Linked DNA regions of Streptomyces venezuelae. Each later gene encodes a partner of the first gene's protein in a complex. Links are inferred from orthologs where the notes say so. Each region holds a gene or a part of one and is shown in the gene's direction. Other genes may lie near its edges. The genes, in order: tig and rpsG.

Region 1 (7,030 bases):
GATGAAGGGCCTGACCGGCGAGTCCCCGTACGTCCCGCCGCTGGTGTACGGCTCCTTCGTGGGCGCGGTCCTGATCATGGGCCTCGCCTCCGCGACGATCCCGGCGAGACACGCTCTAAGGTCGGCGGCATGACGCCCGCAGGCCAGAACCCCGAGACGCTGTCCCTGCCCGAGGTCGAGGCCCTCGCCCGCGAGGCCCACGCCGGCCAGACGGACAAGGCGGGCCGCCCCTACGCCGAACACCTCGAGGCCGTGGCCGAGGGAGTGCGGCGGCGGGGCGGCGACGACGAGCAGATCGCGGCCGCCTGGCTGCACGACTCCGTCGAGGACGACGCCCTGTCGGAGCGGTGGCTCGCCGACGCCCCGCTGACCCGGCGCACCAAGGACGTCGTCCTGGCCCTCACCAAACGCGCGGGCGAGCCCCCGGAGGCGTACGCCGCACGCATCCTCGCCACCCCCGGCGCCCGCCTCGTGAAGGAGGCGGACCTGGCGCACAACGCGGACCCGGCCCGCCTCGCGGTGCTCGACGCAACGACAAGGGCGCGCCTGACGGCGAAGTACGCCACCATGCGCGCCCTGCTGGGATTCGGGGAGCACCCGGTCCCGTAGCTCTCGCGGGAGCTCTCGTTACGTCGACTTGGCCCGCTCGCGGGCGAGTTGTGCCGCGTCCCGCTTGAAGGCCCACTCCATCTTGGGCTCCATCGCGAACCGGAACATCCGCTGCACCGGTGGCGTGCACAACGCGGTGACCACGCTCGCGGCGACCACCGACACGAAGATCTCGCCGAGCGGCTGGTGCAGCCAGTCGTAGGTGTCGAACCAGCCCCAGAAGCGGGAGCCCTTGGCGAGGAAGCCGTGCAGCAGGTAGCCGTACAGCGTGCCGGCACCGAGGACCGTGAACCACATCTTGCGGCGCGGCACCCATGCGAAGAAGCAGGCGGTCAGGACGACGGAGCAGCCGAAGAGCGCCAGTGTCATCACGACACCGGCCCACCACGGGGCACCCAGCTCCTGGGCGCTGTCCCGGCGGTAGAACCAGGCCGACGTCATCCGGGGAGCCGCCCAGTACGCGAGGAGCAGCGCGCTGGCGAAGACCGGGATCGACAGCAGACGCACCTCGCGGCGGCGCACCAGCTGGAAGTACTCGGGCTTCATGAAGAGGCCGAGCACGAAGAACGGCAGGAACTGCAGGACGCGCTGCAGGTCGAGGTCGTCGCCGATGTCGGGTGAGATCACGGCGAGCGTGGCGATGGCCAGTGCGAGCGGCACCGGCCAGCGCACGATCTTCCACAGCGGCACGGTGAGCCGCCACACGAAGAGCGCGACCAGGAACCAGGTGAGGTACCAGGGGTCGAGCAGGCTGATGGGCTGGCCGGGATCGTCGTCCGCCCAGCGCTTGAAGAGGGTGTACGCGATCTCGAAGAGGACGTACGGCACGCCGACACCGGTCACGAGCCGCTTGAGGCGGTCGGCCCGCATGTCGAAACTGCGCGAGAAGTAGCCGGAGATCACGATGAAGGCCGGCATGTGGAAGGTGTAGACGGTCATGTACAGCGCTTCGGCGGTACGACTGTGATCGGTCAGCGGTTCCCATGCGTGGGCCATCGCCACGAGGACGATCGCCAGGTACTTGGCGTTGTCGAAGAACGCGTCGCGCTGCTTGGCGGGCTTCGGCCCGCTCTGGGCGGTGCTGCGGCCTGCCGGGGTGGGGGGAGCGGTGGGGGCGGCCTGCGGGGGCGGGTGGGGGGCGCGGGGAGTGGGGACTCCGGCCGCCGGCACCTGGGCCGGTGGGAGGGGCGCCCGGTGGCGTCCGTGCGGGTGCACCGAGTTGGTCACAGGCCCTCCCACCAAGAGCTCGGCGAGACGACCCGGGACCGCACTGCGCCTACGGGGATGGTGGCAGCGTGGAACATCTGAGGCACCCTAGCGTCGCCCCCGTGTATTCGTAAAACCCCCGTCACTTCTCTCGACTCAATCTCCTGCAATCACGTCGGTTAATCCCGATGGTCGACAAAGAGATGTGATGGTTCGCGACTGGTTCTGTCCGTTACGTCACTACTCATCCGGTTTAAATGGTGCATAACGCGCTCTCTCGGCGCCTGCCGGATGTGCCCTCCGTGACAATTCGAATTTCCTGCGAACGTCGTGTGTGGCGGTGGCAACGATCACGTCGAATTCCGATGACTTCCGATACTCGAAATGCTGTACGACGGTGCGCTGCCCATGCGCCCCCTGGGCGCCCTTGCGGGCGAGGGCCGACAGGTGTGGGCCGACGTTGCGTCACCGGCCGCATAGAGGAGGCCTGTTGGTGGCACGATGGTCCGTGGCGGGGGTGTGCGGGGTCGTACCCCCCGGGCCGGGAGAGCGACCGACCTAGGGTGTGATCAGTGTGGCCATTTCGCTGTCAGTGGTACTGCTGTTGGCGATCATCCTCGTGGTGCTGATCCGCGGGGGGTCGCTCAAAGCGGGGCCCGCGATCGTCGCGGTGCTCTTCGGCTTCTTCCTCGCCTCCACGGGTATGGCGCCTTCCATAAACCGTTTCCTGAACGAAGTGGCGGAGACGATCAACTCGATCAGCTTCTGAACGGCCGGGAACGCGGAAACCCCAGGCCGTCCCGGCCTGGGGTTTCCGTGTGAGAGCGGGCGACGGGAATCGAACCCGCGTAGCTAGTTTGGAAGACTAGGGCTCTACCATTGAGCTACGCCCGCACAGTTCGCGCCACGAGCGGAAGCCGCGGCACGACAGGCATCGTAGCGGAGCCCGGCCCCTCGCCGCACCCACCCCCCGGAACCGGCCCCGTTCGACCGGGAGCCGCACTGCCTGCGGGCATGTACCCTACGTGTCGCACCGACGGGGTGTGGCGCAGCTTGGTAGCGCGTCCGCTTTGGGAGCGGAAGGCCGTGGGTTCAAATCCCGCCACCCCGACCACCGAAATCCCCCTCACAAGATCGCATTGTGGCTCGGCTCCTGCTTGCCGTTACTATGCAAGCTGTGTGCCCGTGTGTCTCTGAGCCGGGCAGAATCCCAAGAAGTCAGCCCCAAGGAGACCGAACCGTGAAGAGCGCCGTGGAGACCCTGAACCCGACCCGGGTTCGGCTCACTGTTGAGGTGCCCTTCGAGGAGCTCAAGGACAGCCTCGACGCGGCCTACAAGAAGATCAACCAGCAGGTCACGGTGAAGGGCTTCCGCAAGGGCAAGATCCCGGCCCGCGTCATCGACCAGCGGTTCGGCCGTGGCGCCGTCCTCGAAGAGGCCGTCAACGACGCGCTCCCGAAGTTCTACACCGAGGCCGTCAACGAGGCCGAGCTCAACGTCCTGGGCCAGCCCGAGGTGGACATCACCGAGCTGAAGGACAACGAGACCCTCAACTTCACCGCTGAGGTCGACATCCGTCCCGCGATCGAGATCCCGGACTACTCCGGCATCGAGGTCGAGGTCGACGCGATCGAGGTCAGCGACGAGGACGTCGACAAGGCCGTGGAGGAGCTGCGCGAGCGCTTCGCCTCCACCTCGCCGGTCGAGCGTGCCGCCGAGGACGGCGACGTCGTGACGATCGACCTGGAGGCCAAGGTCGAGGGCGAGGTCCTGGAGGACGGCGTCGCGTCCGGCGTCTCCTACACGATCGGTTCCGGCGAGCTCCTCGAGGGCATCGACGACGCCGTGAAGGGCCTGGAGGCCGGTGGCGAGGCCACCTTCACCTCCGAGCTCAAGGGCGGCTCGGCCGCCGGCAAGGAGTCCGAGGTCACCGTCAAGGTCACCCAGGTCGCCGCCCGTGAACTGCCGTCCCTGGACGACGACTTCGCGCAGCTCGCCTCCGAGTTCGACACCCTCGACGAGCTGAAGGCCGACAGCCGCAAGCGCCTCGAGAACATGAAGCAGTACGACCAGGCGACGCAGGCCCAGGAGCGCGTCCTGGAGAAGCTGCTCGAGCTGGTCGAGGTCCCCGTCCCCGAGAAGCTCCTCGCGGACGAGATCCAGACCCGCACGCACAACCTCGAGCACCACCAGCTCGGCCAGATGGGCCTCGACCTGGACAAGTACCTGGAGATCCAGGGCAAGTCCCGCGAGGAGTTCGACGCCGAGACCAAGGAGCAGGCCGAGAAGGGCATCAAGACGCAGTTCGTCCTCGACGAGCTCGTCAACAAGGAGAAGCTGAACGTGAACCAGGAGGAGCTCACCGAGCACCTCATGCGTCGCGCGCAGTCCTCCGGCATGTCCCCCGACCAGTTCGCCCAGGCCGTCGTCGAGGGCGGCCAGGTCCCGATGCTCGTCGGCGAGGTCGCCCGCGGCAAGGCCCTCGCGGTCGTCGTCGAGGCGGCGACGGTCAAGGACACGAACGGTGAGGTCGTCGACCTCGAGGACGACGAGGACGAGACGGCCGAGACCGTCGAGGCGACCTCCGACGCCGCCGAGGAGAAGACCGAGGCGTGATCGCTGCGCTCGGCTGAACGTAGATCGGGGCTCCCAGGACTTAACGGTCCCGGGGGCCCCGGTGCCGTTCAGGGGCTCGGGGAACTGCGCGAGCAACCAGGTACCAGCCGCACCCGCCATGGGCCCCTGCCGCGGCAGACGCGCCTGCGGCCCGGCGGGCGCTGGCCGCGCGGTTCCCCGCGCCCCTTACGGGGCACGACCGGCACCGTTCGAGGCGCCCCGCCAGAACCTGCGCTCACAGCGAACAGTTCCGTCTCCGGGATTCCCGGAGGGACCCCGCGCGTTAGGGTCCATGAATACGAGGGCAGGGGAGTCCCCGGAGCCGCCCCGGAGCGGCTCCGCACGCGGGTGCCCCAGGCCCCAGCTGAAGACGTGAGACGGCCCGGCGCCGTCGTAAGACGAGCAGGTGGATACGTGACGAATCTGATGCCCTCCGCCGCCGGCGACCCCTCCATCGGTGGTGGCCTCGGCGACCAGGTCTACAACCGGCTGCTCGGCGAGCGGATCATCTTCCTCGGCCAGCCGGTCGACGACGACATTGCCAACAAGATCACCGCACAGCTGCTGCTCCTTGCCTCCGACCCGGACAAGGACATCTACCTCTACATCAACAGCCCCGGCGGCTCGATCACGGCCGGCATGGCGATCTACGACACCATGCAGTACATCAAGAACGACGTGGTGACGATCGCGATGGGCATGGCCGCCTCCATGGGCCAGTTCCTGCTCAGCGCGGGCACGCCCGGCAAGCGCTTCGCGCTGCCGAACGCCGAGATCCTGATCCACCAGCCGTCCGCGGGTCTCGCGGGCTCCGCGTCGGACATCAAGATCCACGCCGAGCGGCTGCTGCTGACCAAGAAGAAGATGGCCGAGCTCACGGCGCACCACACCGGCCAGACCGTGGAGCAGGTCACGCGCGACTCGGACCGCGACCGCTGGTTCGACCCGCAGGAGGCCAAGGAGTACGGCCTCATCGACGACATCATGTCCAGCGCCGCAGGCATGCCGGGCGGGGGCGGCACCGGAGCCTGAGCCCCGTGCTCAGCGCCCCGCAGCCGACACCTAAGCCCCTCGCTTCTCAGGAGAACCAGAGATGAACAACTTTCCCGGTCGCGGCCTCTACGACCGTGCACTGGCCGAGAGCGGCCAGGCCGAGTTCACCGGCACCGGCGCCGAGTCGCGTTACGTGATTCCGCGCTTCGTCGAGCGCACCTCGCAGGGCGTGCGTGAGTACGACCCGTACGCGAAGCTCTTCGAGGAGCGCGTGATCTTCCTCGGCGTGCAGATCGACGACGCCTCCGCCAACGACGTCATGGCGCAGCTCCTGTGCCTGGAGTCGATGGACCCGGACCGCGACATCTCGATCTACATCAACAGCCCGGGTGGTTCCTTCACCGCCCTCACGGCGATCTACGACACGATGCAGTTCGTGAAGCCCGACGTGCAGACCGTCTGCATGGGCCAGGCCGCGTCCGCCGCCGCCGTGCTCCTCGCGGCCGGTACGCCGGGCAAGCGCATGGCGCTCCCGAACGCGCGCGTCCTGATCCACCAGCCCTACAGCGAGACCGGCCGCGGCCAGGTCTCCGACCTGGAGATCGCCGCCAACGAGATCCTCCGGATGCGTTCGCAGCTGGAGGAGATGCTGGCCAAGCACTCCACGACGCCGATCGAGAAGATCCGCGACGACATCGAGCGCGACAAGATCCTCACGGCCGAGGACGCGCTCTCGTACGGCCTGGTCGACCAGATCATCTCCACCCGGAAGATGAACAATTCCTCGGTCGCCTGACGCAGAGCTGTAGCATCTGCCGCTCCTTGGCATGGTTTGCGTACGACTCACGTCGAAGCGAACCGTGCCAAGGGGGGCCCGAACGGGGGTCCCGGCAAGGTACCGTCGGATATGAGGCACCAGGAGCCGCTGAACGTGGCGTCTCCCAGGCGAAGGGGAAGCACCTCGTGGCACGCATCGGTGACGGCGGCGATCTGCTCAAGTGCTCGTTCTGCGGAAAGAGTCAGAAGCAGGTCAAGAAGCTCATCGCAGGCCCCGGTGTGTACATCTGCGACGAGTGCATCGACCTCTGTAACGAGATCATCGAGGAAGAGCTCGCGGAGACGAGCGAGGTGCGCTGGGAGGAACTCCCCAAGCCTCGCGAGATCTACGAATTCCTTGAGGGCTACGTCGTGGGCCAGGAGCCCGCGAAGAAGGCCCTCTCGGTAGCGGTGTACAACCACTACAAGCGGGTCCAGGCAGGCGAGAACGGCGGCGCGCAGGGCCGTGACGACGCGATCGAACTCGCGAAGTCCAACATCCTGCTGCTCGGCCCGACCGGCTCCGGCAAGACGCTCCTCGCGCAGACACTCGCGCGGATGCTGAACGTTCCGTTCGCCATCGCGGACGCGACGGCGCTGACGGAGGCGGGCTATGTCGGCGAGGACGTCGAGAACATCCTCCTGAAGCTGATCCAGGCGGCCGACTACGACGTCAAGAAGGCCGAGACCGGGATCATCTACATCGACGAGATCGACAAGGTGGCCCGCAAGAGCGAGAACCCCTCGATCACGCGCGATGTCAGCGGCGAGGGCGTCCAGCAGGCGCTC
Region 2 (6,801 bases), 2.2 Mb from region 1 along the record:
GGAGGCCAAGGCCGCGATGTACTCGGCCGTCGGCTACGACGACATCGACTACTCGCCGTTCGGCACGGGCTCCGGGCAGGCTGTGCCGCTGGAGGACTACGACTACGGGCCGTACAACCAGTAGGACCCACGTCTGTTGAAGGGCGGTCACCCCGTTTCGTACGGGGTGACCGCCCTTCGGCGTTCCTCCGGGCCGGTCCACGGGCCGTGGGCGGCCGCGTCGTGCGCCCGTGGGGGCAGGGTGTGACCTCATGCCGGGAGTGGCCGTCCTGGCGCCTCTGAGGCGCGTGCCGTTTCTGCCGTTCGCCCCGGATCCTCGTGCGGAAAGAGCGCTCGCCGTAATCGCAGGATCACGCGGATGGGCAATCGATCAAGGATTTCGCGCGGCCGGTTTGATCTTTAGATGTCCGGCGTGTCGCGCTGGACTGCATTTGTTTTGACCAGACTCGATGAGGTAGGTACGCTCAGACCTTGTGCCTGGGGTGTGCCTGGGCTCGCGCGCGTGTCATCAACCGCTGCGGGAGTCCGAGAACGGCCACCGTAATCTGCGCCCCTTTCCGCCTTGCGGCGGGAGTCTGCAGCATTCGACACACCCGACCGCGTGGGTCGGCGAAGTTCCGGGTTAGCTTTACTATTCGGCACACAGAAACCGGAGAAGTAGTGCCTACGATCCAGCAGCTGGTCCGTAAGGGCCGGCAGGACAAGGTCGAGAAGAACAAGACGCCCGCACTCGAGGGTTCGCCCCAGCGCCGTGGCGTCTGCACGCGTGTGTTCACGACCACCCCGAAGAAGCCGAACTCGGCCCTGCGTAAGGTCGCGCGTGTGCGTCTGACCAGCGGGATCGAGGTCACCGCTTACATTCCGGGTGAGGGGCACAACCTGCAGGAGCACTCCATCGTGCTCGTGCGTGGTGGCCGTGTGAAGGACCTGCCTGGTGTTCGTTACAAGATCATCCGCGGTTCCCTCGACACCCAGGGTGTCAAGAACCGCAAGCAGGCCCGCAGCCGCTACGGCGCCAAGAAGGAGAAGTAAGAATGCCTCGTAAGGGCCCCGCCCCGAAGCGCCCGGTCATCATCGACCCGGTCTACGGTTCTCCTCTGGTGACCTCCCTCATCAACAAGGTGCTGCTGAACGGCAAGCGCTCCACCGCCGAGCGCATCGTGTACGGCGCCATGGAGGGCCTGCGCGAGAAGACCGGCAACGACCCGGTCATCACGCTGAAGCGCGCGCTCGAGAACATCAAGCCGACCCTCGAGGTCAAGTCCCGCCGTGTCGGTGGCGCGACCTACCAGGTCCCGATCGAGGTCAAGCCGGGCCGTGCGAACACGCTCGCCCTGCGCTGGCTCGTCGGTTACTCCCGCGCCCGTCGCGAGAAGACCATGACCGAGCGTCTGCTCAACGAGCTCCTCGACGCCTCCAACGGCCTCGGTGCCGCTGTGAAGAAGCGCGAGGACACCCACAAGATGGCCGAGTCCAACAAGGCCTTCGCGCACTACCGCTGGTAGTCGCTACCCCCATCGAGACCGAGAGAAGACTGAGCCGACATGGCTACCACTTCACTTGACCTGGCCAAGGTGCGCAACATCGGCATCATGGCCCACATCGACGCGGGCAAGACGACGACCACCGAGCGGATCCTGTTCTACACCGGTGTGTCGTACAAGATCGGTGAGGTCCACGACGGCGCCGCGACGATGGACTGGATGGAGCAGGAGCAGGAGCGTGGCATCACGATCACCTCTGCTGCCACCACCTGTCACTGGCCGCTGAACGACGTCGATCACACGATCAACATCATCGACACCCCGGGCCACGTCGACTTCACCGTCGAGGTGGAGCGTTCGCTCCGCGTGCTCGACGGTGCCGTGACGGTGTTCGACGGCGTCGCCGGTGTTGAGCCCCAGTCCGAGACCGTGTGGCGTCAGGCGGACCGCTACGGCGTCCCGCGCATCTGCTTCGTCAACAAGCTCGACCGTACGGGTGCCGAGTTCCACCGCTGCGTCGACATGATCGTCGACCGCCTCGGTGCGACCCCGATCGTCATGCAGCTGCCCATCGGCGCAGAGGCTGACTTCCAGGGCGTCGTCGACCTCGTCACCATGAAGGCCTTCGTCTGGTCCGCAGAGACCAAGATGGGCGAGGCCTACGACATCGTCGACATCCCCGCCACGCACACCGAGGCTGCCGAGGAGTACCGCGGCAAGCTCCTCGAGGCCGTCGCGGAGAACGACGAGCAGATGATGGAGCTGTACCTCGAGGGCCAGGAGCCCACCGAGGAGCAGCTGTACGCGGCGATCCGTCGCATCACCATCGCCTCCGGCAAGGGCGGCGACACCACCGTCACCCCCGTGTTCTGCGGCACCGCGTTCAAGAACAAGGGCGTTCAGCCCCTGCTCGACGCCGTCGTGCGCTACCTGCCGTCCCCCCTGGACGTCGAGGCCATCGAGGGCCACGACGTCAAGGACCCGGAGACGGTCGTCAAGCGCAAGCCGTCCGACGAGGAGCCGCTGTCGGCTCTCGCGTTCAAGATCGCGAGCGACCCGCACCTCGGCAAGCTCACCTTCGTCCGGATCTACTCCGGTCGCCTGGAGGCCGGCACCGCGGTGCTGAACTCCGTCAAGGGCAAGAAGGAGCGCATCGGCAAGATCTACCGCATGCACGCGAACAAGCGTGAGGAGATCGCGTCGGTGGGCGCCGGTGACATCGTCGCCGTCATGGGTCTGAAGCAGACCACCACGGGTGAGACGCTCTGTGACGACAAGCAGCCGGTGATCCTGGAGTCCATGGACTTCCCGGCGCCGGTCATCCAGGTCGCCATCGAGCCGAAGTCCAAGGGCGACCAGGAGAAGCTGGGTGTCGCCATCCAGCGCCTCTCGGAGGAGGACCCCTCCTTCCAGGTCCACTCGGACGAGGAGACCGGCCAGACCATCATCGGTGGTATGGGCGAGCTTCACCTCGAGGTGCTCGTCGACCGCATGAAGCGCGAGTTCCGCGTCGAGGCGAACGTCGGCAAGCCGCAGGTCGCGTACCGCGAGACGATCCGCAAGACCGTCGAGCGCGTGGACTACACCCACAAGAAGCAGACCGGTGGTACCGGTCAGTTCGCCAAGGTGCAGATCGCGATCGAGCCGATCACGGACGGCGACGCGTCGTACGAGTTCGTGAACAAGGTCACCGGTGGCCGCATCCCGCGGGAGTACATCCCGTCGGTCGACGCCGGTGCGCAGGAAGCCATGCAGTTCGGCATCCTCGCGGGCTACGAGATGACGGGCGTCCGCGTCACGCTTCTCGACGGTGCCTACCACGAGGTCGACTCCTCGGAGCTCGCCTTCAAGATCGCCGGTTCGCAGGCCTTCAAGGAGGCCGCGCGCAAGGCGTCCCCCGTGCTGCTCGAGCCGATGATGGCCGTCGAGGTCACCACGCCCGAGGACTACATGGGCGATGTCATCGGTGACATCAACTCCCGCCGTGGCCAGATCCAGGCCATGGAGGAGCGCAGCGGCGCTCGCGTCGTGAAGGGCCTCGTGCCCCTCTCGGAGATGTTCGGCTACGTCGGAGACCTCCGCAGCAAGACGTCGGGTCGCGCAAGCTACTCAATGCAGTTCGACTCCTACGCCGAGGTTCCGCGGAACGTCGCCGAGGAGATCATCGCGAAGGCCAAGGGCGAGTAACTCACCCGAGTTCACGCTTTAGGCTTGACACCATCCGCCGGGGTTCGAACCCCAGGGCAAGAACCCCGGCGGCTGGCTTCCCAGCAAAGATCACCTGGCGCCGATGAAGCAAGGCGTACAGAACCACTCCACAGGAGGACCCAGTGGCGAAGGCGAAGTTCGAGCGGACTAAGCCGCACGTCAACATCGGCACCATCGGTCACATTGACCACGGTAAGACGACCCTCACGGCCGCCATTACCAAGGTGCTGCACGACGCGTACCCCGACCTGAACGAGGCCTCGGCCTTCGACCAGATCGACAAGGCTCCCGAGGAGCGCCAGCGCGGTATCACGATCTCCATCGCGCACGTCGAGTACCAGACCGAGGCGCGTCACTACGCCCACGTCGACTGCCCCGGTCACGCGGACTACATCAAGAACATGATCACGGGTGCCGCGCAGATGGACGGCGCGATCCTCGTGGTTGCCGCCACCGACGGCCCGATGCCGCAGACCAAGGAGCACGTGCTCCTGGCCCGCCAGGTCGGCGTTCCGTACATCGTTGTCGCCCTGAACAAGGCCGACATGGTGGACGACGAGGAGATCCTGGAGCTCGTCGAGCTCGAGGTCCGTGAGCTCCTCTCCGAGTACGAGTTCCCGGGCGACGACGTTCCGGTCGTCAAGGTCTCGGCGCTCAAGGCGCTCGAGGGCGACAAGGAGTGGGGCAACTCCGTCCTCGAGCTCATGAACGCCGTCGACTCCGCCATCCCGGAGCCCGAGCGTGACGTCGACAAGCCGTTCCTGATGCCGATCGAGGACGTCTTCACGATCACCGGTCGTGGCACCGTCGTCACCGGTCGTATCGAGCGTGGTGTCCTCAAGGTCAACGAGACCGTCGACATCATCGGCATCAAGACCGAGAAGACCACCACCACGGTCACCGGCATCGAGATGTTCCGCAAGCTGCTCGACGAGGGCCAGGCCGGTGAGAACGTCGGTCTGCTCCTCCGTGGCATCAAGCGCGAGGACGTCGAGCGCGGCCAGGTCATCATCAAGCCCGGTTCGGTCACGCCGCACACCGAGTTCGAGGCCCAGGCCTACATCCTGTCGAAGGACGAGGGTGGCCGTCACACCCCGTTCTTCAACAACTACCGCCCGCAGTTCTACTTCCGCACCACCGACGTGACCGGCGTCGTGACCCTCCCCGAGGGCACCGAGATGGTCATGCCGGGCGACAACACTGAGATGACCGTTGAGCTCATCCAGCCCGTCGCGATGGAAGAGGGCCTGAAGTTCGCCATCCGTGAGGGTGGCCGGACCGTCGGCGCCGGCCAGGTCACCAAGATCAACAAGTAAGTCCTCCCGACTTGCTTGCGGATCGGGGCAACCCGGTCGCTCTGAACTGAGCGCATCGCAGTGGCAGTAACGGAAGAGCCCGTACGACTTCGGTCGTACGGGCTCTTTCGCCTGTCCGGGCCGGGCAGGTCAGGCGCGGTCCCACCGGCTGCCCAAGGCCTGGAGAGCCGCTCCCCGTACTTCACGGCCTCCACCCACTCCGGAGGCCACCCCGAGGGGCCCCGGTGCGCCCCCGCGAACGCTCCCGCGAGAGCCGCCGTCGCCGCCGACGCGCCCGATGTGTGGGATGCCCGGCGCAGGGCGTGGCGAGGGTGGGCCTCCGAGGCCAGGAAGGCGTACAGCGCGGCGCCCAGCACCCGCTCCGCCGTCCACGCCGCACCCACCCCGCGGCTCCGGGCTCCGCGCCGGTCCCCAGCGCCGCCTCCACCGCGTCCGGCGTCGCCGCGCACTCGTCCCAGCCCGCCGCGATGAACGCCGCCCGCTCGGCCCGGGGTGCCAGATCGCCCAGCCAGTCCGTGTAGTACGTGGACCGGGACGTCGATACGTGCAGACGCAGCTCCGCCAGCAGGTGGGCCGGTTCGCAGCGGTGCGCGGCGGTGGTACGAGCGGCGACGGTGGGCGTGGCCCCGTACCTGACCCCCGATCAACGCTCGGGAATCGCCCAACTACAGGCAGCCCTCACGCACGCCCACCCCACGGCCTTGGCGGCGAGCGACCTGACGGCACACGTGGTGGACCTGCTGCGGGAGGGCGGAGAGGGGGCGGCCCATCACGTCGCCGATCGCCAGGCCCAGGAGGGCCGCGCGGGACGACCTCCACACGGAGCGTCGGTAGGGCTGGTCCGCCAGGTCGTACAGGGCCTTCAGGCTCGGGGCGGTGGAGAGCGAGCCGGGGAGGGCGGAGGGCTCCCGGAGCAGGGTGGTCAGAGCCGTCTCGGGGGCCAGGCCGGCGGCCTTCGCGCGGCGCAGCCGCGTCATCCACCGGGTGTCGTTCCGCGCCGCGGTTCCGGCGTCCGCGCGTACGATCCAGCCCGCCGCGTCGTCCTCGTCGCACGCCCACACGTACGTGGTGACGGTGCCGCCGTCGTCCGCGACGGCCACGTACCGGACGGGGCGGGTCGCCCCGTCCGCGTACTCGGCGGGGCCGCTCACGTGCGAGAAGGCCGGGTCCTCCGCGAAGCGCGGGTTGATTTACTTCCGTGGGAGGAAGCGGGGCCGGGGGTGGTTGCAGCGCTCACGCGGCCCACCCTGCCGAATGGATCACCGGCGCGCCGCACCCGCCCCGGGTTTGATCTCCGTCACCCAGGGGGTACTCTCTTCGGCTCGATTGGCACCACACGTGCCCCGTATGGCAGACTGTCCTGGTTGCTCGGTTGAGTGCCGATGCTGCGCGCCTCCCGCCGGGAGGACCGGAAGCGAGTCCCACAGTACTCGTCGCCTTATCTGCCCCAGGGTCCGCGAGGATCCGAACGGCAGCGCTTTGGCGGACGTACGGGAATCTTCCGGGAAGTGCGGTGCGGTGGCTCAACCAGGCGCCCGGTGGGTTTCTTCCCCCGGACCCGCGGTCGTTCAGGGCCGCAGCCCCTAGCAGGGAACTCCTTCGGGAGAACTGTGTGAGCGGGACTGCGACACGCCCGACCGCGTGGGTCGGAGGAAGTAGAAAAAAGGACCTTCCGGGGGCCAGAGCGTTCGAGACGAAGGACTACTAAGTAGCCATGGCGGGACAGAAGATCCGCATCCGGCTCAAGGCCTACGACCACGAGGTCATCGACTCCTCGGCGAAGAAGATCGTCG

What was found.
Region 2: the proteins of tig (region 1) and rpsG are in contact, whole or in part, in a crystal structure (PDB 3GTY), measured with the Thermotoga maritima proteins. The link is inferred for Streptomyces venezuelae from one-to-one orthologs. Residues at the interface, in WP_004081061.1 of Thermotoga maritima: Glu122, Val124, Val129, Leu130, Tyr133, Glu188, Gly259, Ile262, Tyr263, Glu266, Ser270, Glu273, Gln274, Glu277, Arg308, Gln311, Ile312, Ser315, Tyr316, Glu325, Arg329, Arg336, Leu363, Phe366, Trp367, Arg373, Leu377, Arg381, Leu384, Glu387; in WP_004081843.1 of Thermotoga maritima: Lys34, Lys52, Lys55, Glu59, Arg62, Gln63, Glu66, Asn67, Lys69, Val71, Arg95, Ala109, Lys110, Lys111, Gly112, Arg113, Pro114, Glu117, Glu121, Ile124, Ala125, Tyr127, Asn128, Asn129, Thr130, Gly131, Lys135, Asp139, Arg142, Met143.

What each region holds. Positions count from the first base shown.
Region 1 is NZ_CP029192.1:5,908,672-5,915,701, forward strand. Bases 2,246-5,243 are described here. They hold tig (trigger factor), read left to right. Parts: upstream 2,246-3,055; coding sequence 3,056-4,432; downstream 4,433-5,243. Other genes in these bases: DEJ48_RS25890 (hypothetical protein), read left to right, coding at 2,390-2,584; DEJ48_RS25910 (ATP-dependent Clp protease proteolytic subunit), read left to right, coding at 4,859-5,243. Outside these bases: DEJ48_RS25875 (FtsX-like permease family protein), read left to right, coding at 1-133; DEJ48_RS25880 (HD domain-containing protein), read left to right, coding at 130-609; DEJ48_RS25885 (acyltransferase family protein), read right to left, coding at 628-1,836; more of DEJ48_RS25910, read left to right, coding at 5,244-5,464; DEJ48_RS25915 (ATP-dependent Clp protease proteolytic subunit), read left to right, coding at 5,526-6,221; ATP-dependent Clp protease ATP-binding subunit ClpX, read left to right, coding at 6,389-7,030. UniProt on the Bacillus subtilis protein: Involved in protein export. Acts as a chaperone by maintaining the newly synthesized protein in an open conformation. Functions as a peptidyl-prolyl cis-trans isomerase.
Region 2 is NZ_CP029192.1:3,742,478-3,749,278, reverse strand. The notes cover bases 1-2,769. They hold rpsG (30S ribosomal protein S7), read left to right. Parts: upstream 1-1,034; coding sequence 1,035-1,505; downstream 1,506-2,769. Other genes in these bases: fusA (elongation factor G), read left to right, coding at 1,545-2,769; rpsL (30S ribosomal protein S12), read left to right, coding at 661-1,032; DEJ48_RS15920 (DNA-directed RNA polymerase subunit beta'), read left to right, coding at 1-124. In the rest of the region: more of fusA, read left to right, coding at 2,770-3,671; tuf (elongation factor Tu), read left to right, coding at 3,815-5,008; rpsJ (30S ribosomal protein S10), read left to right, coding at 6,723-6,801.